One region of the Thermobifida fusca YX genome, then DNA from elsewhere that is predicted to be linked to it. Evidence: predicted binding sites of a transcription regulator. Region 1 holds the regulator's gene; each other region holds the start of a gene.
The links. The regulator HrcA, encoded in region 1, represses chaperone genes, less so after heat shock. The targets are predictions, from matches to a motif close to TTGGCACTCTCNNNNNGAGAGTGCCAA.
Positions count from the first base shown of each region.

Region 2: groL (chaperonin GroEL) is a predicted target of HrcA. The motif match lies at 8,794-8,820, and genes of this name have one in related genera.
Region 3: groES (co-chaperone GroES) is a predicted target of HrcA. The motif match lies at 2,198-2,224, and genes of this name have one in related genera.

Region 1 covers NC_007333.1:987,183-997,729, forward strand. The annotation lists gene TFU_RS04145 (glycoside hydrolase family 13 protein) at 82-1,716, opposite strand; gene TFU_RS04150 (LacI family DNA-binding transcriptional regulator) at 1,821-2,864, shown strand; gene hemW (radical SAM family heme chaperone HemW) at 3,007-4,239, shown strand; gene TFU_RS04160 (DUF4870 domain-containing protein) at 4,300-4,818, opposite strand; gene TFU_RS16280 (DUF4870 domain-containing protein) at 5,000-5,626, opposite strand; gene hrcA (heat-inducible transcriptional repressor HrcA) at 6,184-7,197, shown strand; gene dnaJ (molecular chaperone DnaJ) at 7,198-8,337, shown strand; gene TFU_RS04180 (16S rRNA (uracil(1498)-N(3))-methyltransferase) at 8,334-9,080, shown strand; gene TFU_RS04185 (hypothetical protein) at 9,121-9,789, opposite strand; gene TFU_RS04190 (SigE family RNA polymerase sigma factor) at 9,786-10,316, opposite strand.
Region 2 covers NC_007333.1:255,044-265,590, reverse strand. The annotation lists gene TFU_RS01180 (sacsin N-terminal ATP-binding-like domain-containing protein) at 1-1,936, shown strand, start outside; gene TFU_RS01175 (AIM24 family protein) at 1,942-2,601, opposite strand; gene TFU_RS01170 (DUF3027 domain-containing protein) at 2,879-3,697, opposite strand; gene TFU_RS01165 (cold-shock protein) at 3,834-4,217, opposite strand; gene TFU_RS01160 (hypothetical protein) at 5,169-5,576, shown strand; gene TFU_RS01155 (hypothetical protein) at 5,638-6,045, shown strand; gene TFU_RS01150 (hypothetical protein) at 6,086-6,397, opposite strand; gene TFU_RS01145 (NUDIX hydrolase) at 6,530-6,955, shown strand; gene groL (chaperonin GroEL) at 7,043-8,668, opposite strand; gene TFU_RS01135 (MoaD/ThiS family protein) at 8,999-9,277, opposite strand; gene thrC (threonine synthase) at 9,347-10,547, opposite strand, start outside.
Region 3 covers NC_007333.1:3,061,314-3,071,860, reverse strand. The annotation lists gene TFU_RS12940 (hypothetical protein) at 1-555, opposite strand, end outside; gene TFU_RS12935 (class I SAM-dependent methyltransferase) at 865-2,136, opposite strand; gene groES (co-chaperone GroES) at 2,330-2,641, shown strand; gene groL (chaperonin GroEL) at 2,784-4,397, shown strand; gene TFU_RS12920 (sigma-70 family RNA polymerase sigma factor) at 4,562-5,182, shown strand; gene guaB (IMP dehydrogenase) at 5,294-6,796, shown strand; gene TFU_RS12910 (GuaB3 family IMP dehydrogenase-related protein) at 6,953-8,065, shown strand; gene TFU_RS12905 (lytic transglycosylase domain-containing protein) at 8,275-9,147, shown strand; gene TFU_RS12900 (glycerol-3-phosphate dehydrogenase/oxidase) at 9,340-10,547, shown strand, end outside.

The DNA of each region.
Region 1 (10,547 bases):
TTGACATAGAGGGGTCCGAACGCCCCCGAAAAGTCCGGACCCCTCTGTCGGTGTCAGCGCGCCACGCGCCGACTCACCCCGCTACTGCCGCAGCCACACCGCGGTGTCCCCAGGCAGCACGAGGTGCGTGCCGTCCTGCTCCACCGGACCGCTGGACAGCACCACTTCGCCCTCGAACGGCAGCGTGACCGGGTCAGCGCCGAAGTTCACCGCGCAGGTGAAACCCGGTTCCCGGCGGAAAGCCAGCACGTTCTGCGGGGCGTCCGCCCAGTGCAGCGCGTCCTCTGCGGGGAGCAGCAGTTCGCGGCGGAGCCGCAGCGCCTTCTTGTACAGCGACAGGGTCGAGTCCGGGTCGCGCTCCTGGACCTCCCGGGTCAGCGACCGCCACTCCGCGGGCACCGGCAGCCAACTGCGCTCCGCCGAGCAGCCGAAGCCGAACGGGGGCTCGTCGCCTTCCCAAGGCAGCGGCACCCGGCATCCGTCGCGGCCCCGCTCGGTGTATCCGGAGCGCTTCCACGTGGGGTCCTGCAGGGCCTCCTCCGGCAGATCGGTGACCTCGGGAAGTCCCAGCTCCTCACCCTGGTAGAGGTAGACCGATCCCGGCAGGGCCAGCATCAGCAGGAGCGCGGCGCGTGCCCGCGCCAGCCCTTGCGCGCCCCCGCCGAACCGGGTGACGTGCCGGGTGACGTCGTGGTTGGAGAGCACCCATGTGGTCGGCGCCCCCACCGCGTTGTTCGCGGCCAGGGAGCGGTCCACCACGGCGCGCAGCGTTGCAGCGTCCCAGTCTGCGGTGAGGTACTCGAAGTTGAACGCCTGGTGCAGCTCGTCGGGGCGGAGGTAGCGGGCCACGCGTTCCGCGTTCTCCACCCACGCCTCGGCCACCAGCGCGCGCTCCCCGGGGTAGCTGTCGACGATGGCGCGCCACTCCCGGTAGATCTCGTGGACCCCGTCCTGGTCGAAGTAGGGCAGCCGCGTGTGGCCGTCGAGCATGTCCGCCTTCTGGCCTTCGGCGATGTCGGGCAGCGCGGGGTCCTTGATCATGCCGTGGGCCACGTCGATGCGGAAGCCGTCCACCCCGCGGTCCAGCCAGAACCGCAGAATGTCGGCGAATTCGGCCCGGACCTCCGGGTTCTCCCAGTTCAGGTCGGGCTGCTCTACGTCGAACAGGTGCAGGTACCACTCGCCGGGCGTCCCGTCCGGCTCCGTCACCCGGGTCCAGGCGGGCCCGCCGAAGATCGACTGCCAGTTGTTCGGCGGCAGCTCCCCGTTCTCCCCGCGCCCCGGGCGGAAGACGTACCGGTCGCGCTCCGGGCTGCCCGGTCCGGCGGCCAGCGCGTCGCGGAACCAGCGGTGGGCGGAGGAGGTGTGGTTGGGAACGATGTCGATGATGACCCGGAGGCCCAGGTCGTGGGCGGTGGCCAGGAGGGCGTCGAAGTCGGCCAGCGTTCCGAACCGCGGGTCGACGTCACGGTAGTCGGCGACGTCGTAGCCGCCGTCGGCGAGGGGGGAGACGTAGAAGGGGGTCAGCCAGATCGCGTCCACGCCGAGCGAGACCAGGGCGGGCAGGCGCTCCCGGATGCCGTTGAGGTCGCCTTCGCCGTCGCCGTTGGAGTCTGCGAAGCTGCGGACGTAGATCTGGTAGATGACCGCGTGGCGCCACCAGTGGGTATGGGCGGTGGGCGCGGTCAAGTGAACGCTGTCGGGAACTTGCTGCATGGATGCGTCTCCATCGCACGAGTGGAACCCACGATTGCAATTACTTGCGCAAGATTACCTACTTCTTGCGTACATGGAAGAGGGGTTTTCGATAGAGTTCTGCCATGGGTCCACCACGATTGGCCGACATCGCCCGCCACGCGGGCGTAAGCGAGGCGACAGTTTCCCGGGTACTCAACGACAAGCCAGGGGTCGGCCCAGCCACGCGCGAAGCTGTACTGACCGCCTTGGACGTGCTCGGATACGAGCGTCCAGCCCGGCTGCGGCAGCGCTCCGCCGGGCTGGTCGGCATGGTCGTCCCGGAGCTAGAGAATCCGATATTCCCGATGTTCGCCCAGGCCGCAGAGCGGGTGCTCGCCCAGCACGGCTACACCCCGGTGCTGTGCACCCAGACCCCTGGCGGGATCGTGGAGGACGAGTACGTGGAGATGCTGCTGGAACGTAACGTCTCCGGCATCATCTTCGTTTCCGGCCTGCACGCCGACACCACCGCCAACCACGACCGCTACCGGGCGCTCCTCCAGCGCCGCCTGCCTATCGTCCTGGTCAACGGCTACGTCGAAGGACTGCCCGCGACCTTTATCTCCCCGGACGACCGGGCTGCGGCCCGACTCGCGGTCAACCACCTCGCGGCTCTCGGCCACACCCGGATCGGGTTCGCCAGCGGCCCCCACCGCTACGTGCCCGTCCAGCGCAAGCTGGACGGCTTCAAGGCCGCGATGCTGGAGAACGGCCTCGACTTCCACGACGACCTGGTCGAACTCTCCCTGTTCGGGGTGGAAGGCGGCCACGCGGCGGCCAGCAGACTGCTGGACCGCGGGGTCACCGCCATCGTCTGCGGCTCCGACCTCATGGCGTTGGGGGCGATCCGCGCGGCCCGCCAGCGGAACCTCACCGTCCCCGGTGACCTGTCAGTGGTCGGCTACGACGACTCCCCGCTCATCGCGTTCACCGACCCGCCACTGACCACGGTCCGCCAGCCGATACAGGCCATGGCACTCGCCGCGGTCCGCGCGCTCTGCGACGAGATCTCCGGGCATGCCCCGGCACGCACCGAGTACATGTTCGAACCGGAGCTCGTCGTGCGCGGCTCCACCGGCGTGCACCGGGCCTCCCTGGGAGAACAGGTCGCTCCGGCCGGGAACTAGCCGACGTTGTGCTCCGCGGACCGCACGGTCCCACCAGGCCAGCCCACTCGCCCCCACCGAGTGGGCAGGGCCGCGGCACGGCAGCCATGCTGGCCCGCGGCGGCCGGAGCGAGGACTGCCTCGCATCGCCGACACTGAAGACATGCCTTCAGCTCCACTCGACGGTACGCCTGTTCCCCCGGACGGCTCCCTGCCTGCCGATGCGCTCGCCGAGCTCGGCACCCGGCCGTTCGGGTTCTACGTGCACGTGCCGTTCTGCGCGACCCGCTGCGGCTACTGCGACTTCAACACCTACACCGCCGCGGAGCTGCGCTCGCGGGACGGAACAGCAGTCGCCTCCCCGCGCACCTACGCGGACCAGGCGATCGCTGAAATAGCGCTCGCCCGGCGGGTGCTCGGCGACCGCGAACTCCCGGTGCGTACCGTCTTCATGGGCGGCGGCACCCCCACCCTGCTCTCCCCGGAGGAACTCGGCCGCATCCTCGACGCGATCGACGCGCAGTTCGGGCTCGCCCCCGACGCCGAGATCACCACCGAAGCCAACCCGGAAACCGTGGACGCGGGCATCCTCGCCCGGTTGCGCGAAGCAGGGTTCACCCGGATCTCCTTCGGGATGCAGAGCGCCAAAGCGCACGTGCTCGCGGTCTTGGAACGCACCCACACCCCGGGACGGCCCGAACAGTGCGTGGCCTGGGCCCGCCAGGCCGGGTTCGCGCACGTCAACCTGGACCTCATCTACGGGACCCCCGGGGAGAGCGACGCCGACTGGAAAGAGTCCCTCACCGCCGCGATCGCGGCCGGCCCGGACCACATCTCCGCCTACTCGCTCATCGTGGAAGAAGGCACCCGGCTCGCCGCCCGGGTGCGCCGCGGCGAGCTGACCCCGTTCGACGACGACGTGCTGGCCGACCGCTACATCATGGCCGACGAACTGCTCTCCGCCGCGGGACTGCAGTGGTACGAGGTGTCGAACTGGGCAGCCGACCCTACCGCGCGCAGCGCGCACAACCTGCTGTACTGGACCGGCGGCCACTGGTGGGGGGTCGGCCCCGGTGCGCACAGCCACATCGGCGGGGTGCGGTGGTGGAACGTCAAACACCCCGCTGCCTACGCGGCCCGCCTGGCCGCGGGCCGCACCCCGGCGCACGCCCGGGAGATCCTCTCCGCAGCGGACCGCCGTTTCGAACGGATCCTCTTGGAGCTGCGGATCGCCCAAGGCTGCCCCCTCGACCTGCTCGACGACGCGGGGCGTGCCGCGGCTGCCCGCGCCGTCGCCGACGGGCTGCTGGACGCCGCCGCCCACGCGCGGGGACGCGCCGTCCTCACCCTGCGCGGCCGGCTGCTCGCCGATGCGCTGGTGCTCGACCTTGCCTGAGCAGGAGCCCGACAAAGTTCAGGGGGATCCCGGTGGGATCCCCCGTGCCGCAGGCCGAGACTACTTGACCATGCGGATGCTGATCGGGTAGCGGTACCACTCGCCCCGGTTCGCGGCGACCGCGGCGAGGATGGCGAAGATGATCCCGCAGACCAGGGCGGCTATCCAGGTGAGCGCGCCGATGACGATGAAGGTCAGGAACCAGGACACCACGTAGGCGATGAGGAGCGTGAGCTGGAAGTTCAGCGCTTCCGTCAAGTGGTGCCGCAGGTAAGGGGAGGCCGTGTCCTTCTGGATCAAGAACAGGATGAGCGGCCCCACGAACCCGGTGAGCAGACCGAGCACGTGGGTGAGCACGCTGAACGTCTTCTCGTCAGAGTTGCTCGGTCCCGGCTGCCCGTAGCCGTACTGCCCGTAGCCGGGGTGCGGGACGGGGGCGCCGTAGCCGGGGGGAGGTGTGGGCGCGCCGTAGCCGGGCGGAGTCCCGTAGCCGGGCTGGCCTCCCATAGCGGAAGGATCGGGGCTGTAACCGCCGGTGCCGTACTCCTCAGGACCGGGGGGCGGATAGGGGTTATTCATGCGTCGTCCTCAGTAGTTCGTCAATCGAGGATGGGGGAGATGGATGCTCCGCAGTAGCGATGCAGTGGCACCGCAACGGTTCGCTGCAGCCCTAGCCGTGCGGTCGTGAACAGCCGGGGCGTCCTCGGCGGCAGCGGCCGTCCACCAATCTTTAGATGGCTTCACCGTAGAGGAGGTTCCGCTACTTGACCAGATGGATGGCGATCGGGTAGCGGTACCAGGCATCCCGGGCCGCGGCCATCGCGGCCATAGTCCCGAACACGAGGCAGTCCAGCCACACGACGACGATGACTACCGCGCCGATCCACGCCAAATCCGGGGTGAAGAACCCGAATCCCACAAAAAGCCCGGCTCCCACCACGTAGGGAATGAACAGGGTCAACTGGAAGTTCAACGCTTCAGCGGCGTGATGCCGGGTCCACGGAGAACGGTTTTTCACTGCCAGGTAGACGAGGAGCGCGGGCAGCCACCCGACACAGGCGAACACGATACCCACCAGGTGCGCGATCATCGCCCACGTACTGCCGTCCGGTGCGGGCGGCCAGGCGGCGGGGGGAACCCCCGGAGCGGTCCCGTACGGGCCGGGGGGAGGATAGCTGCCTTCCTGGTGGGGCTGCGGTGCGGGATACGCGGGATAAGGTCCTGCCTCGGGTGCGGGGGGAGTCGGCGGGGCGAACTGCGGAGGATGGTGCGGCGGGTGCGGGCCGGACTGGGGAGCGGCCCCAGAAGGTCCGGACCCCGGCTGCGCCCCCGGAGAAGGGACAGCCGGGTCGTGGTCGGGGGAGGGAGAAGACGGTGTCTCGTGCATATCTTCCCTTGGCTGGCTGGGGCACTGCCGTGGATACGCATCGCGGATCCACACAGGCAGCTTAATCAGGACGGGCTGCGGAGCGATTACAAGGAGCTTTCAGTCGTCGACCGATTCCAGCCGAGCCGCAGCAGGCCGCGACTGAAGATTTCGAGTCTGGTTGGCCCTGTGCCAGGCGCGGCCCCGCGGCGGCTTTCCGCCCTTGGGCGGAGAACGCCTCATCTGCACACCTGTGCCGCGACGCGCCACGGGTGTGCCGGGACGCCCGGCCTGCAGCCGACGCGGATAGCCTCATGCCCCGCTCCTGTTCCCACGGGCAGCGGCGGTGGGAATGGTGCTGCGGACGAGGCTGGCGGGAACAGGGCGACCGGCCCCGAAACGGCAGGGCCTGCGGCGTGGGAAATCTGGTGATGGGGAGTGAATACAGGTCCGAAGCGGGGCAAAATTCGGTTGATACCGTGCTTGGACAGACATAACGCCGCTCGGCGCCGCCGCATAGAATTAGCACTTAAGACCACGGAGTGCCAGGAGGTGAGCGCGTGCTCGACGACCGTAACGTGCTCGACGACCGTAAACTCGCGGTGCTGCGTGCCATCGTCGAAGACTACGTGTCCACGAATGAGCCCGTGGGGTCGAAAGCACTGGCCGAGCGGCACAAGCTGGGGGTTTCTCCGGCGACTATCCGCAACGACATGGTTGCGCTGGAGGAGCTGGGGTACATCGCCCAGCCGCACACCAGCGCGGGCCGGGTGCCGACGGACAAGGGCTACCGTCTGTTCGTGGACCGGCTCTCCAAGGTCAAGCCTCTGTCCAAGGCTGAGCGTCGGGCTATCGAGACGTTTCTGAGCGGGGCGCTCGACCTCGACGAGATCGTCTCCCGCACGGTGCGGCTGTTGGCGCACCTGACCCGGCAAGTGGCGATCATGCAGTACCCGTCCCTCACCCGGTCGAGCGTGCAGCACCTGGAGCTCGTGCCGCTGGGACCGCAGCGTCTTATGCTGGTGCTGATCACCAACACCGGTCGTGTCGAGCAGCGCGTCATCGACGGTCTTGCAGAGGTCTCCGACGACGTGGTCGAGAACCTGCGCGGGGCGCTGAACCGGGCTCTCGTGGGCAAGTGGCTGACCGAGGCACCGAAAGAGTTCCCGACGGTCCTCGCCCAGCTTCCGCTGGAGGAGCGGCCGATCGCCGAGTCGGTGATGTCGGTCTTGACGGAGAGCCTCGTCGAGAAGCACGAGGGGAAGGTCGTCTTCGGGGGGACCGCGAACCTCGCGGCGATGGGGTTCTCTGCCGGGCTCCGAGACGTCCTTGAAGCGCTGGAAGAAAACGTCGTCCTCATCCGTTTGCTGGGTGAGATGGGCGACGCATCGATGCTGACCGTGCGTATCGGTGCGGAGAACAACCACGAGGGCCTGCAGTCCACCTCGATTGTCGCCGCAGGGTACGGGATCGGCGATCAAACGTTGGCCAAGCTCGGGGTCGTCGGTCCAACCCGGATGGACTACCCAGGAACGATGGGAGCGGTGCGCGCAGTGGCAAGGTACGTCGGTCAGATCTTGGCGGGACAGTAAGTGGCCAGAGACTATTACGAGATCCTTGGTGTTCGCCGCGACGCGACCCAGGACGAGATCAAAAAGGCATACCGCCGGCTCGCACGTGAACTGCATCCCGACGTCAACCCCGACCCAGAGACCCAGGAGCGGTTCAAGGAAGTCGCCCAAGCCTACGAGGTGCTCTCCAACCCGGAGAAGCGCCGCATGTACGACATGGGCGTCGACCCGTTCGCGCGCGGCGGGGCAGCGGGCGGCGGAGCCACCGGCTTCGGAGCGGGCTTCCCGTTCGACGACTTGATGAACGCGTTCTTCGGGGGGAGCACGGGAACCCGCGCGGCACGCGAGCGGATGCGCCGGGGCCGGAGCATCAAGGTGCGGGTCGAGCTCGACCTCGAAGAGACCGCGTTCGGCGTCACCAAGGACATCACGTTCCCCACCGCGGTCGTGTGCAACACCTGCCAGGGTGAGGGCACGGCGCAGGGAACCCACCCCGAGACCTGCGACATGTGCGGTGGCCGCGGTGAAGTCTCCCAGGTCACTCGCTCGTTCCTCGGCCAAGTCATGACGACTCGGCCGTGCCCGCAGTGCGCGGGCCAGGGCACGATCATCCGCAACCCCTGCCCGGACTGCGCCGGGGAAGGCCGGGTCCGGGAGCGCGTCACCCGCAAAGTGCAGATCCCCGCGGGTGTCGAGGACGGGACCCAGATCCAGCTGGCGGGCGAAGGCGAGGTCGGCCCGAACGGCGGACCGCGCGGCGACATCTTCCTGGAGATCGTGGAACGCCCGCACCCGATCTTCGAACGGCGCGGCGACGACCTGCACTGCACGGTCACCGTTCCGATGACCGCGGCCGCGCTGGGGGCGACGCTGACCATCGACACCCTCGACGGCCCGGAGGAGATCGACCTGCGCCCCGGCACCAATTCCGGGCAGGTCATCACCCTGCAGTCGAAGGGCTGCCACCACCTCAACGCGCCGGGCCGCGGCGACCTGCACATCCACGTCACGGTGGAGACCCCCACCCGACTGGACGAAGAGCAGGAAGCGCTGCTGCGCAAGCTCGCGGAACTCCGCGGCGAGGACCGGCCGCCGGGCAAGTTCAGCCCGGGGCAGGGCAATTTCTTCTCCCGCATCCGTGACGCGTTCGGCGCGCGGTGACCGCCCCGGTTTTCCTGGTCGAGCCCGCGGCCCTCGACTCTGACCCCGTCGTGGTGGACGGCGCTGAGGGGCGGCACGCCGCCACGGTGCGCCGCATCGCCGTGGGTGAACCCGTGGACCTGGTCGACGGCGCGGGCCACCGGGCCCGCTGCGTGGTGACCGCGGTCGGCCGCGACACGATCACCTGCGCCGTCCAAGAGCGGGTGTTCGAGGCTGAACCGCGGCCGCGGATCACGGTCGTCCAAGCCTTGCCGAAAGGGGACCGCGGTGAGCTCGCCGTGGAAGTCATGACGGAAGCGGGCGTCGACGCCGTGGTGCCCTGGCAGGCAGAGCGCTGCATCACCCGCTGGCGGGGGGACCGTGTCGCCAGGTCGCTCACGAAATGGCGTTCCGCGGCCCGGGCTGCCGCTAAGCAGTCCCGGCGCAGCCGCATCCCCGAGGTCGCCGAACCGGTGGGGAAGGCGGGTGTCGTCGCGCTGCTGGAAAGCGCAACGCTGGGCATCGTGCTGCATGAAGAAGGCGCGGTCCGGCTTTCACAGCTGCCGCTGCCGGAAGAACTGTTCGGCCCTGCCGGGCACGCCGTCCTCGTCGTGGGGCCGGAAGGCGGGTTCAGCGACGCGGAGCTCGCAGCTTTCGAGGACGCCGGGGCGCTGCGGGCGCTGCTGGGGCCGACCGTGCTCCGCACGTCCACGGCCGGCGTGGCTGCTCTCGCGGTCCTCCAGGCCCGGTGCGGCCGCTGGTAGCCGGACGACTCTTGGCGCGCGGCCGGCACCGGGAAGCGGTTTACTGCGGGTCGCCGCCGGACGGCGGGGGCGGGGAGGCGGTCGGCGTCTTCTCCGCTCCCGGGGAGCCAGGGGATGAGGAGCCGTTCGAGCCGTCGTCCTCGGAGGGGGACGGCGACGGCTCAGGCTCGTCCGGGACAGCCGGCGACTCCGACGGGCACGGGCGTTCCGTGGCGCGGGGGTCTGCTGCGGCACCGCTGTCTGCCCGCTCCCCCGGACTGGGGGACGCGCACGCAGAGCTTCCGAAGACGGTGGGCGGTGCTTCAGCTTCCGGAGCGGACGGCGACGCTTCCGGGGCGGCCGACGGCAGTGTGGAGGGAGCCCCGTGCACCGGAGGCGGCACGACGCCTTCGGGATCGGCCGGCGCCTGCGGTGACTGCGACGGTGTCTCTTCGGCCCGCTGGGTGTCTGAAGCGGAGACGAACGACCCTGGCAGCACCTGGTTGCGGAGCTGCGGGGTCCCGAGCAGCACTGATCCGGCGATCAGCACCGCGGCGCCCACGGCGACGACCGGACGGAACCATGCCAGTCCTGTCCAGGGGAACAGGCTCCGGCGCTCGGTGCGGGCCCGGATCCGTTCCAGCGCGTCGTGGGAGATGGGAATGTCGTCGGCCGCGGCGTGCAAGGCAGCCCTGAGCCGCTTTTCGAAGTCGTCGAATTCTTCGGTCATTTCGTCTGCTCCAGGAGCTTGCGGAGCGTGGAGATACCGCGTGCCGTGTGGCTCTTCACCGCGCCACGGCTGATGCCCATGGCGTCGGCGATCTGAGCTTCGGAGAGGTCTCCGTAGTACCGCAGGACGATGGCCTCCCGCTGCCGCGTCGGTAACGCGCGCAGCGCGTTGACCACCTCGGCGCGCTCCAGTTCGTTAAGTGCACCGTGCTCAGCACTGGGGGCGTCGGGAAGCGCCTTGGGTGCGTGCTTCTCGACAACGGCTCGGTGCCGCAGGACCGACCGGGCTTTGTTGACCACCGCTTGCCGCAGATAGGAAAGCGCTTTGTTGGGGTCGCGGAGCCGCCGCCACGCCCCGTGCATGGCGACGAACGCGTCCTGTACGACTTCTTCGGCAGTGGCGACATCGCGAACGAGGAGGGCAGCGAGTCGCACCAAAGGGCGGTAGTGGTCCGAGTAGAGCTGTGTCACCGCTTGGTCGGCATCCCACCGGGCCGACACCGTAGCCGCGGGCGCTTCCACCACCATGGTTTCGCTCACGTGATGAGGACGCGGCCCCTTCTCGCCGGGTTTACGAAAGGCCATGCCGTTCTTCTCGCTTGGTCGGAGACTGCTGCTGACGGGAAAAGCGTCGATGACCTCCTTCGGCGTTGGGAGCGGGGGAGTCGGGGCCGGACAGGAGCGCGGCCGGCGCGCCGAGAACCAGGATAGTGGCGGTCATAGTGCCTCAGGTGCGGTTATGCGAGGACACGGGATCCC
Region 2 (10,547 bases), 730 kb from region 1:
GATTCCGCTGGAGCGGCTCAGCGGCGACGAATTCGACGCCCGGTTCCGGGCCCGGGTCGCGGCACTCCTGCCGGACCTTCCGTTCCTGCAGACCGTCACCGGAGTCTCCCTCAGCCCTCGCGACGCGGTGCTCGTCGAAGGAGGCGACACCCTGCTGGACGTGCTGGACGGCCTGGTGCCGAACGCGCTGCCCGGCGACACCGACCTGCACCACCCCGGGGTGCGCGCCCTGCAACTGCGCCGAGTCTCGCTTGCCGACCTGGCCGACCTGCTCACCGGGGTCGACCGGGAACCCGCCTGGTGGGCGCGCCTGTACGCGGCGCTGCGCGCGGTCGGACAGCGCGGCGCCGCCCTGGACAACCTGGGGGCGCTGCCGGTGCCGCTGTGGGACGGACGGCTGGTACGCGGGCCCCGGGGCCTGCTGCTGCCCACGGGGGAGGCGTTCACCTCAGGCATCCTGGACGCTACGGCCCTCGAACCGCTGGGCTTGCGGATCGTGCACCCGGAAGCGGTCGACCCGCTGCTCGTCCGCCTGGGAGCGGTAGAAGCCAACGAACGCGCCATCCTCACCGACCCGATGACCCGGGCCGCCGTAGAGAACTCGCTGGACGCCAACGACCCGGACCTGATCGCCCGGGCCGTCCTCGAACTGGTCGCGGCCTCCGGGGTGACGGTCGCTGACGAGCCGTGGCTGGCAGAGCTGGCGCTGCGGGACGCGGACGGCGACTATGCGCCCGCCGCCGAACTCCTGCACCCGGACAGCCCGCTCGTGGACATCTTCACCGACGACGCCCCCTTCGGGGTGCTCGCCGCCGACCTGGCGGAGGCGTACGACACGGAGACGCTGGAGTCGGTGGGGGTGATGCGGCTCTTCACTGTCCACCGCGCCCACGACGTGACCTTGGGCGCCGGGCTGGAAGACAGCCTCGACGACCTCCCACTCGACGGCGTGGACGAATGGGCGGCCGCCGTGTCGGCCCTGCTCGGCGACCCTGAACTCCCCCCGGTCGTCCCCGAGTTCGTGGGAGTCCGCGACTTGGAGTTCGTGCGGGAAGACCGCTGGCCCCAAGCCCTGGAACTCCTGTCCGCTCCCGGACCGCGCGCCGCCATCGTCGAACCCACCCGAGTGTTCACCGGGGACGGCCGGGTTGTGGACGTGCCCTCCTACACGGCATGGTGGCTGCGCACCGGTGCGCTGCTCGGCGACCGCACCCCCAGCGAGCTGCGCACCGCCGACGCGGACCCCGCCCTCACCGGCCTCTACGACGAGCTCCCCGTGGACGTGGACCCGGAGTTCGCCCGCGCCCTGGGAGTGCGTTCCCGCCTAGACGACCTGCTCGCCGACCCGGACGGCCCTGACGACCTCCTGGAGCGCCTGGGCGATCCGGACCGCCACATCTCCCGCGCTGAGCTGCGCCGGCTGTGGGCGGCGCTGGCCGACGTCCCCCCGGACCGGGTCACGCCCCCGGATCGGGTGCGCGCGGTGCACGGCGGCTCCGTGGTGGTAGCCGACGCCGAAGAAACCGTGGTCGTGGACGCCCCGGACCTGCTGCCGCTGCTCGCAGACCGTCCCGTAATCCTGGCCCCGGTCGACCGTGCCGTGGACCTCGCCGACGTTCTCGACCTCGACCTGGCCTCCGAAGTGGTGGCAGGCCGGGTCACCTCGACTGGGGAGGCCCGCCCTGTTCCTGAAGAGGTGCGGGCGTTCCTCGGCACAGTGCCGTTGACCTACCTGCACCACGGCGAGTTGCTGGTGGACGGGGCGGCCGTGGAGTGGCGCTGCACGTCCGGCCAACTGCATGCCGCCACGTCAGACGGGCTGGCCCGCGCCCTGTGCTGGGCGACCGGCCAGTGGCCGCGCCGCCACCTGGTCGCGGCGCTGCTGCGCGACCCGCAGTCTCTGCCGCTGCTGCACGCCGAAGCCGACCTGGAGTGACCGGCTCACCCCTGCTGCATGGCCCGCACGCCTCCTTCCGAGGCTTGCACGAGGACGAACCCGCGGCCTTCCAAAGCGAGCTGGAACGCCTCCCCGCTGCCGCGGCCGATCAGCGCCCCCGCTTTGACGGTGCTGCGCAGGCTGGTGGTGAGCGACGTGGACCAGGCGACCGCGGCTTTGGTGTCCACGAAAGTCATCTGGTCGGCGTTGAGTAGCACCGGGGTGCCGTGGCAGGCGACCGCGACCCGGCCCCGGCCCCGGAACACCGTGTTGAACAGGCCGCCAGCGATGATGCCCATGCCCCGCACCCGGTGGATGTCCCACTCCAGGCCCGCTTCGAAAGCGAGCACGTTGTTCCCGTTGACGGTGATCGACTCGTCTTCCAAGTCGAGGATGTGGATCTCCCACGCGTCCCGGGCGAGGAAGACCGTGCCTTTCCCGAACACGCGCATGAGAGGCAGGCCTTCGCCGGTGAGCATCTTCTTGGTGAACCGGCCGAGCCCCGAGCCCTGGTGGGCGAAGTCGATGTCGCCCTGGTAGGCCACCATCGCGCCTTTGCGTGCGTAGAACTCCCCGTCGCAGACGACGCGGAGCATCCGGGGGTTCTGCAGCGACATCCCGGGTAGGTCGTTCTCCTGGGCCTGGTTGAACAGTTCACTCCGCACGCGCTTACTCTCCTCCACGATGGCGGCACCGCCCGCGGTGTTCGCCCTGCGGGCGGCGGCTGCCGGACAGCCGTCCTTTCCGGCCCGAAGGTAAGGGACACCACGGCCAGCACCGCGTGCCTGCTAGGCGTCCTGCTCCCCCGGACGGGGCCCGTAGCCCTAGTCCTCGGACGTCCGCGGGCCCGCGGCGGGTTCCCTTGCCTTCAAGGTGAGCGCTAGCGACACCGCGCTGCCGCCGCGGCAGGCGTGGGGCCCGGCGGTGCTGCCAGGCCCCACGTCACTGCCGGGCCTGCTTGTCAGAGGAGACCAGCTCCAGCTCGCTGGTGTCGTCGAACACGATGGTGTCGTAGCCCATCTCGTCAACCACCGGCGTGAGCCGTTCAGAGGTGCGCTCCGGCACCGCGGCCTCTGAATGCGCCCCGCAGCCGTGGTCCAGGGAGACCACCCGGCCATCGTCGGGCGCGTACTCGTTGGCGCACACCCCGAACATCTGCCGGAGCTTGCCCGCCAACGGGACAAGGAAACCGCAGGTAGCGCACTGGGCCGGGGCTGCAGTGGCGATCGGGCTCTTCGGACCGCCCGGGCCGGCGTACCAGCGTTTCGCCGCTGCCTGCCGTCCCACTTCGGAAAGCACGCGGGCCCGCCCCAGTCCCAGCTCCCACAGCATCTGCTGGTCTTCGCCGTCTGCGTCGGTCTCTTCGGTGGGGACTTGGGCGTAGCCCGGCATCAGCCGTTCGTCGTCTTCAGGGGTCGGCAGCAGGTCTCCCACCCCGAGGTCGCCCGGGCGCAGGCGCTCCTTCCACGGCAGCCACTCGGGTGCGATGAGCGCATCCGGGCCGGGCAGCATCACCGACTCGTTGACGGTGACGTACTTGGCCCGGGCGGCACGCACCACCGTGACCGCGTAGTGCCACCCCGGGTAGGCGGGGTTCAGGCACTCGAAGAAGTGGGTGACCAGGCGGGTGTCCTCGACCTTGGTGCCGAGGTGTTCACCCACCCACTCCGGGCGCCCGATCTCCACGGCCGCTGCACGGGCGAGATCCTGCGCCTCAATGCACGCCTTGTCTGGTACGGGGGATCGACGGGTGCGTCTCACGTCTCCATTGTCACTGATGACCGCCACCGGCTTGACCACGAAAGGGATCGATAACTGACCGTTACGCGCTTATCGCGCCTGAGAAGTGTGGACGCGCCCTGTGGCGGACGCCACAGGGCGCGTTGCGTGCGGGGTGTCAAAGTTCGATATCGTCGGCGAGTGCCCGAAGGACTTTGGCGATCTTGGTCGCTTCGCGACGGTCGGGATACTTGTTCCTGCGATAGGTGTTGGACACATTGTCAAGCAGCTTGATCAGGTCCTCGATGATGACCACCATCTCGTCTGGCTTCTTGCGTAGCGCTTTGGCCACCGAGGGCGGCGTGTCGAGCAACCGGACCTGGAGCGCTTGAGTGCCCTTGCGCCCCTCCACAATGCCGAACTCGACCCGTTGGCCGGGCCGTAGTGTGGTCGTGCCAGGCGGAAGCGCCGAGGCGTGCAGGAAGACCTCGCCGCCGTCATCTTTGGTGAGGAAGCCGAACCCCTTGCCCGCGTCGTACCACTTGACCTTGCCAGTGGGCACGTGTGACCTCTTCGCTTTCGCAGTCGAAACACCGGGACCCGTCACCCACTCCGGTCATACCGGATCAGTGGGGAACGGCCCCCGTCCTTCCAACAGTGGACGGGTCTTTCAGGCTAACCGCGGCTGTCCAGGACAGCCACTAGATAACTTCTTTAAAACGACCAAAAAGCAAGCTAATTCCCACTGTGGCCGGTCTGGGGCGAGTTTTCCACTCCTATCCGTAAGCTGCTAACGAAAACGGACGAGAGGCCCGGAAAAACTGTGTTCCGGGCCTCTCCGCTTGCGGCCGCCCGCGCGTACCACCGGTTGCGGAGTTGTGGGACGGGATCCGGCGATTCTCCGGGCTGCCGCCACGGTTGCCGGCCGCTGCGGTGACGGGCTCCACCGGCGGCCGGCAACCGTCGTCCTCGGGCCTCGGCACTCGCAGGACAGACAGACCCACCGAGACAGCCATGTTCTGGGCCGGGACGCAGGGCCATCGTCTCTCATCACTCCCGTAGCGCACGCCTGCCAACCGGGCATATGCGGTGATATTCCGGATCGTTTGCTTCTGGTTGATGCCGGACAGCCCGCTGCACGCCCGCGCCCTCGCACGCACCTCGCACACACCCCTGTGGCATTCCGCGACTCTGTCGTCACATGCCGCTACGCTACCCGGTGACCGATCCGCAGCGGTCCCTGCAGCCCTTCCGAGCTGCCATGCCACTGCGGCCCGCACCCGCTCGCGGTGAACCGCTCCGGTCACCGGGGGACAATCCCCATCGTGGTCATGACCGATCCCGCACGGTACTGCCGCGGGCAGGCGGGGCACGGCATCCCCCGGCCCCGTCGGCGGCGCGGGCCGCTCCCCGCAGCCCTCGGCAAGCCACGGGCTTGTTCGGCACTCCGCCGCAGATTCTGATGTGATGGGATCAACCCACTTCTGGTGTACGGAATCGAGGTTTCTCCCCCATGAGCAACCCGCCGCTGCCCCCGGGAGCCGCCGACCCCCGCGACGAACCGTTGCCTCGGGCCCGCCGGACCGCAGGCACGCAGGACGGGGACCGCGCGGAGGGCGATGCGGCCTTCCGTCCCTCCGGTGCGAGCAGCTCCACGATGGCGCTCATCCTGCACGCACTCACCTTCCTGTGCTGCGGGAACTGGTTGTTCGGCATCCTCGGCATCGTTTTCGCGGTGCGTGCCGCGCACAAGCGCGACCAAGGGCTCTACACTCAGGCCGAAACTCTGACCAGGTACTCCTGGTACTGCCTTGGAGCCGGCGCAGTGATGCTCCTGGTCATGCTCATCTCCTTCGGTGTTCTCCTCACCCAGGCAGGATCGTGGGTAGAGGAAGCAATCTCACCGGGGGTGAACTACTGACCGCTATCGCAACCTGCGCTCCGCCATGTGGAGAACCTGGACTGAAGAGAGGGCGGAATCCATGAACAGCCAGTGGCCCGGCCCGGGCAATCCCTGGGGCGACCGCACCGCCTCTCCTCCGCCGCACCACCCTGGAAGCGGCCCGCCCGGGGTTCCCGGCTTCTCCTGGCACGCTTCTCCCCAGCCCGGGTTTCCCCCGCCTCCCCCGGCGGGAGAGCCGTCGTTTCCCGGTCCCCCGCTGGCCAAAGGCAACGCGGTCCTCGCCCTGATCATCGCGATCATCCTCACGTTGACCTGCGTAGGCATCACCGACGTGATCGGGATCGTGCTGGCCGCCGTCGCCCTCAGCAAGGACGAGGACCCGGAAGAGTTCGACCGCTACGTCCGCTGGGCATGGTTGAGCAACTTCATCCACCTCGGCTTCCTCATCCTGCTGCTCGTGCTGTTCATCATGCTCAGCACGGTCTGAGCCCGCCCCGCCGCGACGCGCAGGCCGGAGCAGCGCGTGCCTAGATCGCGGGCAGCCAGCCCATCAGCACGGTGCCTCCCGCGATCATCCAGGCCACCAGGGAGTAGCCGAGGGTCTGGGCGCGCAAGGCCGGCTTGGCCCGCAGGACCGGTGTAGTGAAGGCGGCCACCATGAGCGCCAAGGCGAGCACCGCGGGAATCAGTGAAGCCAAGGCGAACAGCTCCATCTGGTCGACGCACTTCTGGTAGCCCTGCTCCAGCGGGTCACCGCAGAACACCTTGTCTCCTGAATCCGTGAAAGCCGACGCGGAGATACGGCCGCGGCCCACGTCCGCGGCCCATGCCGCCAGCACCGTGACGCTCCCAGACGCGGACGGTCCGAGTTGTCAAGGGCGACACACCTTGACGGTACCCCGGAAAGTCCGACTCGTGCGCCCAGCTCCCAGCAAACCGGATGAACCGCCCCGGCGCTTAGGGTGGAGGCCATGGGTGCTGTTGACTCCGCAACGCCTGCGGTCGTGGACGCGCTGGCCTGGGTGCACGTCCGCGACGGCCGGGTGCTCCAAGTACGTCCCAAGGGCAAGGACGTCTTCTACTTCCCGGGTGGGAAACGCGAACCGGGAGAAAACGACGCTGAAGCGCTGATCCGGGAAGTCGCCGAAGAGGTGTCCGTGCAACTGGACCCCGCCACGCTGCAACTGTTCACCGTGGTGGACGCGGCGGCGCACGGCTATCCGGAAGGCACCCGGGTCCGGTTGACGTGCTATACCGCGGAGTGCACCGGGGATCTCGCCCCGCGTTCCGAGATCGCCGAGCTCGCCTGGTTCACTCAGGCGGACGCCGACCGGTGCGCCCCGGCCGGGGTGCGGGTCCTCGCCGAGCTTGCCCAGCGGGGCCTCGTCACCCGTTGAACCGGCCCGCCCCGCGGCCGCCCACAGCACAAAAAAGGGGACGGTCCGGAAGGGACCGTCCCCAGTGGACGTGTAGTACCGGTCGGACTAGAAGTCCATTCCGCCCATGTCGCCGCCAGCGTTGTTCGCGGCCGGCTTCTCCGGCTTCTCGGCGATGACGGCCTCGGTGGTCAGGAACAGACCAGCGATGGAGGCAGCGTTCTGCAGCGCGGAGCGGGTGACCTTGGTCGGGTCGATGACACCGTCCTTGAACAGGTCGGTGTACTCGCCGGTGGCCGCGTTCAGGCCGATACCGGGCTCCAGGCTCTTCACCTTCTCCACGACAACGCCGCCCTCGTAGCCGGCGTTGATCGCGATCTGCTTCAGCGGCTCCTCAACAGCGCGGCGGACGATGCTGGCACCGATGGCCTCGTCGCCCTCCAGCTCAAGCTTCTCGAAAGCAGCGATGCTGGCCTGCAGCAGCGCGACACCACCGCCGGGCAGGATGCCCTCCTCCACCGCGGCCTTGGCGTTGCGGACCGCGTCCTCGATGCGGTGCTTGCGCTCCTTGAGCTCCACCTCGGTGGCGGCGCCGGCCTTGATGACAGCCACACCGCCCGCCAGGCGGGCCAGGCGCTCCTGCAGCTTCTCGCGGTCGTAGTCGGAGTCGGTGCGCTCGATCTCGGCGCGGATCTCGTTGACCCGGCCAGCGATCGCGCTGGCGTCGCCAGCACCGTCGACGATCGTGGTCTCGTCCTTGGTGACGACGACCTTGCGGGCCCGGCCGAGCATGTCCAGCTCGGTGTTCTCCAGCTTGAGGCCGACTTCCTCGGTGATGACCTGGCCGCCGGTCAGGATCGCGATGTCCTGCAGCATGGCCTTGCGGCGGTCACCGAAGCCGGGGGCCTTGATCGCGACGGACTTGAAGGTACCGCGGATCTTGTTGACCACCAGGGTCTGCAGCGCGGTGCCCTCGACGTCCTCGGCGATGACGACCAGCGGGCGGCCGGCCTGCAGAACCTTCTCAATGACCGGAAGGAACTCGTTGTTGTTGGAGATCTTCTGGTTGGCGATGAGGATGTAGGGGTCCTCGAGGACCGTCTCCATGCGCTCCAGGTCGGTGGCGAAGTAGGGCGAGATGTAGCCCTTGTCGAAGCGCATACCCTCGGCGAGCTCCAGCTCCAGGCCGAAGGTCTGGCCCTCTTCGACAGTGATGACGCCTTCCTTGCCGACCTTGTCCATCGCCTCGGCGATGTACTCGCCGATCTGCGGGTCGCCCGCGGAGATGGAGGCGGTGGAAGCGATCTGCTCCTTGGTCTCGACTTCCTTGGAGAGGTTCGCCAGCTCCTCGCTGATGCGGGCCACGGCGGCGTCGATACCGCGCTTCAGGCCGATGGGGTTGGCACCAGCGGCTACGTTGCGCAGACCCTCGCGGACCAGGGCCTGGGCCAGCACGGTGGCGGTGGTGGTACCGTCACCGGCCACGTCGTCGGTCTTCTTGGCGACCTCCTTGACCAGCTCGGCGCCGATCTTCTCGTAGGGGTCCTCGAGCTCGATCTCCTTAGCGATGGAGACACCGTCGTTGGTAATGGTCGGCGCGCCCCACTTCTTCTCAAGGACGACGTTGCGGCCCTTGGGGCCGAGCGTCACCTTGACAGCGTCCGCGAGCTGGTTCATACCGCGCTCGAGGCCGCGCCGGGCTTCCTCGTCAAACGCGATCAGTTTGGCTGCCATAGAGTTCTAGTCCTCCCGAGACCGGGCTGATACGCGAGGGAACGAGCCGACGCCCGCGACGGATGGTCGCGCCGATCCGGCACCCGTCTGCCGGATGTCACGACCTCATCGTCTCGATCCGCGATTTAGCACTCGACTGCGGAGAGTGCTAACGGTTACTTTTTAGCACTCCCCTGGGGGGAGTGCAAACGTCCGGAGCACCGCCGCCGCCCTCCCTACCCCCAGCTCAGAGCGGATTAACCACCCCTCAGGGACTTTTCCGCTCCCAGAAAAACAGGTGTGGCCGGGGCGTGTCACACCCCGACCACACCTGCACGACACGGGTCCCGGTCAGCAGCCTCCCGCCACCGCCGGGATAATCGACACCTGGACCCCGTCCGGGGTGGGCGTGTCCAGACCGCTGGCGAACCGGACGTCCTCGTCACCCACGTAGATGTTGACGAAACGGCGGATCGCGCCGTCGTCGCCGAGGATACGGGCCTGGATCCCCGAGTAGTTGGCCTCCAGGTCAGCCAGCACCTCCTTGAGGGTGGCCCCCTCGGCGGACACCTCGGCCTGCCCCTTGGTGTAGGTGCGCAGAATCGTCGGAATGCGGACGCTGACACTCATCGCTGTGGACTCCTTGATGGGTTCGGCTCTGCAAAGGGGGAAACAGACCAGCGAATAGACCAGCGGCGGTCAGAGCAGCCCGGCGTCTTTGAACGCGCTCAGCGACGGCTTGATCGTCGCGGTGACACCGGTACCGGACACAGCGTTGAGCGTCTTCAAGCCGTCCCCGGTGTTGAGCACCACGGTCTCGGCCTCGGGGTCCAGCACTCCCTTGGCCAGCAGTTTGCGCAGCACACCAGTGGTGACCCCGCCCGCAGTCTCGGCGAAGATCCCCTCCGTGCGCGCCAGCAGGCGGATCGAATCCACGATCTCCTCGTCGCTGACGTGTTCGACCGCGCCTCCCGTGCGGCGGCAGACGTCGAGCACGTACGGGCCGTCCGCCGGGTTGCCGATAGCCAGCGACTTAGCGATGGTGTCCGGCTTGACCGGCTGGACCACGGTGTAGCCCTTCTCCCAGGCACGGGCCACGGGCGCGCAGCCGGTCGCCTGCGCCCCGAAGATCCGGTACGGCTTGTCCTCGACCAGCCCCAGCGCGATCAACTCCTGGAATCCCTTGTCGATCTTGGTGAGCTGGGACCCGGAGGCAATGGGGATCACGATCTGGTCGGGGACGCGCCACCCCAACTGTTCGGCGATCTCGTAGGCGAGCGTCTTCGACCCTTCGGCGTAGTAGGGGCGCAGGTTGACGTTGACAAAACCCCAGTCCTCCCCCGCCGGGTCGCCGATCAGCTCGGAGCAGAACCGGTTGACGTCGTCATAGGTGCCCTCGATCGCCACAAGCTGGCCACCGTAGACCGCGGCCATGACGACCTTGGCTTCCTCCAGCCCTGCCGGGATGAACACGCAGGAGCGGAACCCGGCGCGGGCCGCGGCAGCGCCCACCGCCCCGGCAAGGTTCCCTGTCGACGAGCAGGACAGGGTGGTGAAACCGAAGACCCGGGCAGCTTCCACTGCCATGGCCACGACCCGGTCCTTGAACGAATGCGTCGGGTTAGCGGAGTCGTCTTTGACGTACAGGGAGCGCAGCCCCAGTTCAGCGGCGAGCCGGTCGGCCTTGACCAGCGGGGTCAGGCCGGGGTTCATGTTCGGCAGCTTCTCGACGTCGACGGGAACCGGCAGCAGGGCCTTGTACCGCCAGATGTTCTTCGGCCCCTGCTCGATGGACTCACGGGTAACGGTTCCGAAGTCGTAGGCGACTTCCAGCGGGCCGAAACACTCGATGCAGGCGAAAATCGGACCGAGATCGTAGCGGGCGCCGCATTCGCGGCAC
Region 3 (10,547 bases), 1.6 Mb from region 1:
CTCCACCGCGTTCTCCAAGGTCGCGGCACGCGTGCTCAGCGATTCGATGGCCTCGTCGATCCGCGACAGGCGCAGGTCGATCGCGCTGGCCAGCCCGTCCAACCGCTCGGTGAGCGCGGCTGTCTGCTCTGCGGTGCGGGACGCGGTCTCGGCGAGTTCCGCCAGGCGGCCCAGCACACTCTCCAGGCCACTGACGAGCCCGGTGACGTCCGAGCGCAGCGGGGCCATCTCCGCGAGCGGCTCAACCCGGGCACCCACCTGCTCGATGTGTTCCGCGAGCGTCTCCGCCCACTCCGGAGGACGGGTGGACAGCGACTCGACCCCGGCCTGGACCGTGGTGACGCCGTCGGTCAGAGTGGCCAGCTCGCGTTCCCGGACCTCACGCAGCAGCCACTCCATGCCCTCCAGCCGTTGGCGCATCTCCTCGGTGATCGCATCCTGTGTTTTCTGCTCCGAGAGATGCTCTTGGGCGGCCCGGGAGAGCAGCTCCCGCATGCGATCAGAGATCCCGGTCTGACCTCCCCCGCTGAGGAAGTTGTGGTTGGTCTGTTCCACCGAGGTGCTCCTTTAGATGTGGCACTTCCCCGCCCGTCAGTGGCTCAGGGCGGGGAGTCCTCGCGAGGTCCGACGGTGCCGTGGACATCCACGTCGTGACAGATCAGAGTCTTGTCCCTACTCAGAGTCGTGATGGGTTGCTAGAAGAAACCCACCAAAAGGGGGTAAAAGTAGCCGCCGGACTAATCGCGAGTTGAGGGGAGAAACATTCAGCGCGGCCAGTCTAACGACAGACCAGCCGTTGTCTCATGAGACGGCGAAAGAACCATACATACCGTTATGTACAGCGATACCGCGGCAGAAGAGCGCTCACGGTGACCCACCGTCCTCACCTGCGGCAACCTCGGCGCACAACAGGCAGTACGGCCGGGAGCCGAACCGGGTCAGCACCACCACGGCCGTCTCCGACCCGCGCAGCTTCAAGTCGCGGCGCAGCCGTTCCACGTCGACCGCGGAGCCGCGCTTCTTGATGGTCACCGTGCCCACGTTCCGCTCTCGCAGCGCGGCCCGCAGCCGCTTCAAGGAGAAGGGCATCACCTCGCGCACCTCGTAGACCTGGCATAACGGGGTGCGGACCAGGGAGTCGGAGGTGAGGTAGGCGATCGCGGGGTCGAGCAGCGACCCGTTGACCGCTGCCGCGGCCTCGGCCACCAGGTGGGACCGGACCACCGCGTTGTCCGGCTCGTACAGGTAGCGCAGCGGCCGGGAGAGGGGAGGCGTGCCCAGGCGGTGGTCGACCACCGTGATGATCTCCACTTCGCCGGAGCCGGGCTTGGTACGCACCAGGGTGGCCTGCCGGGAAGGGGCCCCCTCGGCGAGTGCCCCGAACCACAGCGTGGTCTCTTTGACCTCCCGGTCCACGGAGATCCACTCGGCGGCGGTGCCGTCGGGGATCGACTCGTGCGGCAGTCCCGGCGCGGCTTTGACACATCCGGCTGGGGCGGCCTGGGCCAGGGCCACGACCGTGTCCCAGGCGGGGGAGTAGGCGCGCGGGTCGAAGACCCGGCCGCGGTGGCTGCGCCGCGCGGGGTCACAGAACACAGCCGCGTACTCCGCAGAGCGGACCTGGGTGGCGTCGCCGAGCCGCACCTGGGCGCGCCCGGCCAGGCCCGCGGCCGCGATGTTCGCTTCGGCGACGGCGACCGTGAGCGGGTCCTGGTCGACGCCTTCCACGGACAGTCCGGCCCGGGCTAGCGCGAGCAGGTCTGCGCCGATGCCGCAGCACAGGTCCGCGACGGGGGCGGTGGCGCTGGCGACGCGGTCGGCGATGCGGCGGGCCCGGTAGGCCGCCACCGGGGCCCGGGTGGCCTGTTCCAGGCCTGCAGGGGTGAAGAACATCTGGTCGGCGAGCGGGCCGAACTTCGCTTTGGCGCGACTGCGCAACCGGACTTGGGTGAGGAGCGCGTGGACGAGTGCCGCGGCCTCTTCCTCAGGGAGCTCGGCGAGGGCTGGGTGGCGGCGCAGCCGGTCCACTGCCCGCAGCGGGTCGGCTGCCGACTCGCCCGGGGCCACTTCACCAAGCAGGCGTTCCCCCACCGGACTGCGTAAAGCGAGAAAGCCTGCCAGCTCCCTGTTTGTCACGTTCGTGTTCCCCTGTGACCTGTTGTTTGACGACCCCGATGGGCGCCACTACTGTTTCGTATTGGCACTCTCAAGGGTAGAGTGCTAATCGCGACGAGGTTGGTCTGGCACCCGCGACGGCAGGCCGCCGTGGTCGTCCCTTTTGTCTGCATGCCATTCATCGTTCAGAAATTCTGAAGGGGGAGGTCACACCGTGTCGACCGCCACCAAGATTGTGCTGAAGCCGCTCGAGGACCGCGTCGTCGTCCAGCCTCTGGAGGCCGAGCAGACCACCGCGTCCGGCCTGGTCATCCCGGACACCGCCAAGGAGAAGCCCCAGGAAGGCAAGGTCCTCGCTGTGGGCCCGGGCCGTTGGGACGACGAGGGCAGCAAGCGCATCCCGCTGGATGTCAAGGAGGGCGACATCGTCCTCTACAGCAAGTACGGCGGCACCGAGGTCAAGTACGACGGTGAGGAGTACCTGGTGCTCTCCGCTCGCGACCTGCTCGCGGTCGTTGAGAAGTAAGCCACGGAACATCCTTCCGAGCAAGGTGTGACTGCGCGCGGGCGGGACCACCCGCCCGCGCGCTTTCCGTGTGGCCGCGCTGTGCCTGAGCCGGCGCGGCCGGTGCACCGCAGTCGATCTCAGCACTATCCGAGGAAGTCCAATGCCCAAAATCCTGGAGTTCGACGAGTCTGCGCGGCGCGCTCTGGAACGCGGTGTGAACCGCCTCGCTGACGCCGTCAAGGTGACGCTCGGCCCGAAGGGCCGCAACGTCGTCATCGACAAGAAGTGGGGTGCCCCGACCATCACCAACGACGGTGTCACCGTCGCCCGCGAGGTGGAGCTGGAGGACCCCTACGAGAACCTGGGCGCCCAGCTCGTCAAGGAAGTCGCCACCAAGACCAACGACGCGGCCGGTGACGGTACGACCACCGCGACGGTGCTCGCCCAGGCGCTCGTCAACGAAGGGCTGCGCAGTGTTGCCGCGGGTGCCTCGCCCATCCTGCTGAAGCGGGGCATCGACGCCGCCGCCCAGGCGGTCTCCGAGACTCTGCTGTCGCGGGCCCGCGAGATCGACGAGCGCGGCGACATCGCCTACGTGGCCACCAACTCCGCGCAGGACAAGCAGATCGGTGAGCTGATCGCCGAGGCCTTCGACAAGGTCGGCAAGGACGGGGTCATCACCGTCGAAGAGTCGCAGACCTTCGGTATGGACCTGGAGTTCACGGAGGGTCTGCAGTTCGACAAGGGCTACATTTCGCCCTACTTCGTCACCGACCCGGACCGCCAGGAGGCGGTGCTCGAGGACGCGCTGATCCTGATCCACCAGGGCAAGATCAGCAACCTCGCCGAGCTGCTGCCGCTGCTGGAGAAGATCGTCCAGACCAAGAAGCCGCTGCTCATCATCGCCGAGGACGTGGAGGGCGACGCGCTGGGCGCGCTCGTGCTCAACAAGATGCGCGGCACGCTGTCCGTGGCCGCGGTCAAGGCCCCCGGCTTCGGTGAGCGCCGCAAGGCCATGCTCCAGGACATTGCGATCCTCACCGGCGGCCAGGTCATCGCTGAAGAGGTCGGCCTGACCCTGGAGAACGCTGAGCTCGACGTGCTCGGCAAGGCCCGCCGCATCACCGTCACCAAGGACACCACCACCATCGTGGACGGTGCCGGAGACCAGTCCGAGGTCAACGACCGCATCAACCAGATCCGCAAGGAGATCGAGGCCACCGACTCTGACTGGGACCGCGAGAAGCTCCAGGAGCGGCTGGCCAAGCTCGCGGGCGGTGTCTGCGTGCTGCGGGTGGGCGCCGCGACCGAGGTCGAGCTCAAGGAGCGCAAGCACCGTCTCGAGGACGCCATCTCCGCGACCCGCGCGGCCGTGGAGGAAGGCATCATCGCCGGCGGCGGCTCCGCCCTGGTGCACGCCGCGAAGACCCTGGAAGGCGACCTGGGCCGGACCGGTGACGAGGCCACCGGTGTGGCGATCGTGCGCCGTGCGCTGGTGGCGCCGGCCCGCTGGATCGCCAACAACGCGGGCGCCGAAGGCAACGTGGTCGTCTCCCGGATCGCGGAACTGGAGCCCGGCCACGGATACAACGCGGCGACCGGGGAGTACGGCGACCTGGTGGCGCAGGGCATCATCGACCCGGTGAAGGTCACCCGGTCTGCGGTGCAGAACGCCGCGTCCATCGCCGGCATGCTGCTGACCACCGAGGCGCTGGTCGTGGAGAAGCCCGAGGAGGAAGAGAACGCCGAGGGCGGCCACGGCCACAGCCACTGATCCGAGGCCTCTCCCGTCACGGGAAGCAGCGGGCCTTTACCACGCGTGTCCCGGGTCTACCCCCGGGACACGCGTGGTGTCCCGCGAGAATAGTCCCAAATGTAACCATTCTGTTGTCTCGAATCGTGGCGAGTGAGTCTCCGCCAGTGGGCATCATTCGATATGTGAGGGATCTACGCGTCGCGGAAGGCACGCCACCATCTCACCGGCAGGCCACCCGCCCGCGGGCAGACGACGCAGAGCTCAACCACCTCACCTCGCTGGCGGCCCAAGGGGACGACGGCGCGGTGGACTCGCTGATCCGCGAAGTCCATCCCATGGTGGTGCGCTACTGCCGTGCCCGGCTGTCCCGCGTCCCCGGTTCCACCCACGACTTCGACGACGTGGCCCAAGAGGTGTGCCTCGCCCTGCTGTCCGCGCTGCCGCGCTACCGGGACATGGGGCGCCCTTTCGCTTCTTTTGTTTTCGGCATCGCCGCCCACAAGGTCGCTGATGCCCTGCGCGGCCGCACCCGCGCCGACGTTCCCACCGACTCGGTGCCCGACCACCCCGACGAATCACCCGGACCGGAAGAGTCCGCGGTCCGCATCGTCGAAGCAGAACAGGCCCGAGAACTCCTCAGCACACTCCCCGAACAGCAGCGCCGCCTCCTGTCCCTGCGCGTGATCGCGGGCCTGTCCGCGGACGAGACCGGGCACGCCCTCGGCATGTCTCCCGGCGCGGTCCGGGTCGCCCAGCACCGCGCACTGGCCCGGCTGCGCCGTGCCGCGCACCGACTGCGCTGAGTTTTCTCCCTGCGGTTTGTGAGAGTCCTGACGCCGTCCACCGGCCACAGCGAGTGGTTCATGAGCCCTAGGATGAGGCAAGGGAAGCTGCCGCTTGGGTTGGAAGGTGTCATGTCGCTCAAACCAACAGGAGACCAGGAGGAGTTCCAGAAAGTGCTCCCTCCCGGGCTCACCTATGACGATGTCCTGCTGGTACCCGCGTACTCGGATCTCCAGCCTGGCGAGGCGAACACGACCACCCGTCTCACCCGCAATATCACCCTGAGCATCCCGCTGGTCTCCGCGGCAATGGACACCGTGACCGAGGCGCGGATGGCCGTGGCGATCGCTCGGCAAGGCGGGGCCGGAGTCCTGCACCGCAACCTCTCGATCGAGGACCAGGCCGCCCAGGTCGACCTGGTCAAACGCTCCGAAGCGGGGATGATCACCCACCCGGTGACCTGCCACCCCGACGACACGCTCGCCGACGTGGAACGGCTCAGCGCCCACTACCGGATCTCCGGTGCCCCCGTGGTCGACGACGACGGGCGCCTCGTCGGGATCGTCACCAACCGGGACATGCGTTTCGAAGAGGACCGCTCCCGTCCGGTCCGCGAAGTCATGACCCCCATGCCGCTGGTCACCGCCCCGGTCGGCGTGTCCCGCGAGGAAGCGTTCAGACTGCTGCGCGCCAACAAGGTCGAAAAGCTTCCGCTCGTGGACGACGAGGGTCGGCTGCGCGGCCTCATCACCGTCAAAGACTTCACGAAGAGCGAGCAGTACCCGAACGCCACCAAGGACGCTGAGGGCCGACTCGTCGTGGGTGCCGCGGTCGGTGTCGGACCCGAGGCGGAGGAGCGCGCCAAAGCGCTCGTGGACGCCGGGGTCGACTTCCTCGTCGTGGACACCGCGCACGGCCACTCCGCCGGGGTGCTGGAAATGGTCGCCAAGCTCAAAGCCAACACCCGGGTGGATGTCGTCGGCGGGAACATCGCGACCCGCGCGGCCGCCCAGGCGCTCATCGACGCCGGCGCGGACGCGGTCAAGGTGGGGGTGGGCCCAGGCTCCATCTGCACCACCCGGGTGATCGCGGGCGTGGGCGCCCCCCAGATCACCGCCATCCTGGAAGCCGCGAAAGCCGCCGGCCCCGCCGACGTGCCGCTGATCGCCGACGGCGGACTCCAGTACTCGGGGGACATCGCCAAGGCCGTGGCCGCCGGCGCCAGCACGGTGATGATCGGAAGCCTGCTGGCCGGGGTGGAGGAGAGCCCTGGCGAGCTCCTCTTCATCAACGGCAAGCAGTACAAGTCCTACCGCGGCATGGGTTCGCTCGGCGCCATGCGGGGCCGCTCCTACTCCAAGGACCGCTACTCCCAGGCCGGGGTGGTCACGGACGACCAGCTCATCCCCGAAGGCATCGAGGGCCGCGTCCCCTACCGGGGCCCGCTGTCCGCGGTGGCGCACCAGCTCATCGGCGGGCTGCGCCAGTCCATGTGGTATGCGGGGGTGCGCACCCTGGACGAACTGCGTGAGCGCGGCCAGTTGATGCAGATCACCTCTGCCGGGCTGAAAGAAAGCCACCCGCACGACGTCCAGATGGTGGTCGAGGCCCCCAACTACCAGGCGCGCAACTGATCCGCCTTCCACCCCGCGCCGCCCGGGCGGGCGCATACCGCGGCGGTAGACTCGCGCCGGTGGTCACCTCCGGTCGATTCCGTCGGCACTCGGCGGTCCTGACCGAAGACCCTGCCGAGCGAGACGGCTTCACAGACTACAGAGGAGAGCACAGCGTTGGCTCAGGTTGAGATCGGGCTGGGCAAGGCCGGACGGCGGGCGTACGAGCTCGACGAGATCGGGATTGTGCCCGCGCGGCGCACCCGCGACCCCGAAGAGGTCTCCCTCTCGTGGCAGATCGACGCCTACCGGTTCGACACGCCGCTGATGGTGAGCCCAATGGACAGCGTGGTCTCACCGAAGACCGCGATAGCCATCGGCGAGCTGGGCGGCCTGGCGGTGCTTGACCTAGAAGGGCTGTGGACCCGCTACGAGGACCCCGAGCCGCTGCTTGCGGAGATCCGGGAACTCGACGACGCCACAGCCACCCGGAGACTGCAGGAGATCTACGCCGAACCGATCAAAGAAGAACTGATCGGCCGCCGGATCGAAGAGATCCGCCGCGCCGGGGTAGTCACCGCGGCCCGCCTCTCCCCCCAGCGCACGGCCCAGTACCACAAGGCCGTGATCGAGGCCGGGGTGGACATTTTCGTCATCCGCGGCACCACGGTCTCCGCCGAACACGTCTCCGGCCGCACGGAGCCCCTCAACCTCAAGCAGTTCATCTACGACCTCGACGTTCCCGTCGTGGTCGGGGGATGCGCCACCTACACCGCCGCCCTGCACCTCATGCGCACCGGTGCTGCGGGGGTGCTCGTCGGTTTCGGCGGCGGGTCGGGGCACACCACCCGCAGCGTGCTGGGGGTGGCCGTGCCCATGGCGACCGCGATCGGCGACGTCGCCGCGGCCCGGCGGGACTACCTCGACGAGTCCGGGGGCCGCTACGTCCACGTCATCGCGGACGGCGGGATGACCCGCAGCGGCGACATCGCTAAAGCGTTGGCCTGCGGCGCCGACGCGGTCATGGTCGGCTCCCCGCTGGCCCGCGCCGTCGAAGCCCCCGGCGGCGGCTACCACTGGGGCAGCGAAGCACACCACCACCAGTTGCCGCGGGGCCAGCGGCTCAAGGTCGGCACGATCGGCACCTTGGAGGAGATCGTGCGCGGCCCGGCTTCCACCAGCGACGGCTCCATGAACCTCATGGGCGCGCTCCGCCGCACCATGGCTACCGCCGGGTACACCGATGTGAAGGAATTCCAGCGGGTCGAGGTCGTCGTGGCGCCGAACTAACCGCGCAGTTCACCTCGTAACGACAACCGCACCCCCTCTGCTGCGACGCCCCCGAGCTGAGTCCCGGGGGCGTCATTTGATTCCGAACCCCCCTTAACAGACGGAACGCGACGAACTAGGGTGACTGTCCTGTTACGTCTGCTGTCCGTCAGGGGAAGGCCGACGCTTCTTCCCCGGGCTCGTGCATGTGTCTGGCAGAGAGTGGGGTTGTGGTGGCCGAGACGCTCTCCAAAGTCCGAACCGACACACCCCCCGCCTCCCCGGCGCCCAAACCCGGAATGTCGGGCGGGTGGCGTGCCTTGGGCGTGGCGGGAGCCGCGATCGCCGCGGTGGTGGGGGTAACCGGCGGCATTCTCGGCATCGTGGCGTTCACCGCTGAATCCTCCGCACCGCAGCTGCTGCCCCCCGGCCCCCACGAACTCGGGGGACGCGTGGAGACGCTCACCGAGACCAACGCCAGCACCGCGGAGGCGGAAGGAGTCCCGGGCTCCCGCCCGCTGCCGTCCGACCAGCACGCGGCCCTCCCCGAAATCGACCCCGCATGGCTCGACCGGGTCTCGGCTGCCACCGGAATCCCGCGCCGCGCCCTGCAGGCGTACGCGGCTGCACAACTGCAGCTCCTCGCGGAGCAGCCGGAGTGCCAAGTGTCCTGGCCGACTCTGGCGGCGATCGGCGAAGTGGAATCCCGCCACGGCACCTACGCGGGCGGGGAGCTCGCCCCCGACGGGACCACCACTGTCCCGGTCATCGGCATTCCCCTCGACGGGAGCCGCGGCACCGCCGCGATCCCTGATACCGACGGCGGACAGCTCGACGGCGACCCGGTGTGGGACCGGGCTGTCGGCCCCATGCAGTTCATCCCCAGCACGTGGGAGATCTGGGGCGCTTCCGCGGACAACAGCACACCCAACCCCCACGACATCGACGACGCCGCGCTGAGCGCCGCCCGCTACCTGTGCGCGGACGGCCGGGTGCTGACCACCAGCCAGGACTGGTGGGAAGCGATCTTGTCGTACAACCGGTCCGAAGAGTACGGGCGGAAGGTTCTCTCCATCGCCGCCGACTATGTCAACGCGCTTTAACTGACCGTCTCCACAGTGGGTACAGATTGTGGTGAACCGTCAGATATAGCCTGAAGCCAGCAGAACAGAACGTCGTTCACCACATCGCTCGCTCCCATGCCGCACCGCACGCGGCTTCCCGCGAGAGGAGGGAAGCGGCGTCCTCTGCCTCCGCCCGGCGCCCGGAAAGGAGGAGGGGACCCCGCGCACCAGATGACGGCAGCACGGTTGGGACCACAGGAACGGGACGCCGCCCTCAGGGCCATGGCCGACACCGAACTCGACGTGCTGGTGGTCGGAGGAGGGATCGTCGGAGCGGGTGTCGCTCTGGACGCGGTGGCGCGCGGCCTCTCCGTCGGGCTCGTGGAGGCCCGCGACTTCGCTTCAGGAACCTCCAGCAGGTCCAGCAAGCTCATCCACGGGGGCCTGCGCTACCTGGAGCACTTGGACTTCCCTCTCGTCCGCGAGGCGCTCACCGAACGCGGCCTGCTCCTCAGCCGGATCGCCCCGCACCTGGTGCGCCCGGTGCCGTTCCTGTTCCCGCTCCGCTCCCACTGGGAACGCCCCTACATCGGGGCGGGGGTGGCCCTCTACGACGCGCTGGCCCTGTCCGGCACCCGCACCCGCGGCCTGCCCGGCCACCGCCACCTCAGCCGCCGTGCCGCCCTGCGGATCTTCCCCGCGCTGCGCCGCGACGCCCTCGTCGGCGCCGTGCAGTACTGGGACGCACAGGTGGACGACTCCCGCTACGTGGTGATGGTGCTCCGCACCGCCGCCACCTACGGCGCGCACATCGCCTCGCGTACCCAGGCCGTCGGGTTCCTGCGGGAAGGGGAGCATGTCACCGGGGCCCGCGTCGTCGACCTGGAAACCGGCCGAGAGTTCGCGGTCCGCGCGAAACAGGTGGTCAACGCGGCCGGGGTGTGGACCGACGAGATCCAGGAGATGGTGGGCGGGCGCGGCCAGATCCACGTGCGCGCCTCCAAAGGCGTTCACCTGGTGGTGCCTCGGGACCGGATCCACGCATCCTCCGGGCTGATCCTGCGCACCGAGAAGAGCGTGCTGTTCGTCATCCCGTGGGGACGGCACTGGATCCTCGGCACCACCGACACCGCATGGGACCTGGACAAGGCGCACCCCGCGGCCAGCCGAACCGACATCGACTACGTGCTCAACCGCGTCAACGCAGTCCTGAAAACCCCGTTGACCAGAGACGACGTGGAGGGGGTGTATGCGGGGCTGCGGCCGCTGCTCGCGGGGGAGTCCGAGGAGACCTCCCGGTTGTCCCGGGAGCACACCGTGGCGCACCCGGTGCCCGGCCTAGTCCTCATCGCGGGCGGAAAGTACACCACCTACCGGGTCATGGCCAAGGACGCGGTGGACGCGGTCGCCCACGGGATGGGCGGGGGAGTGCCCCCGTC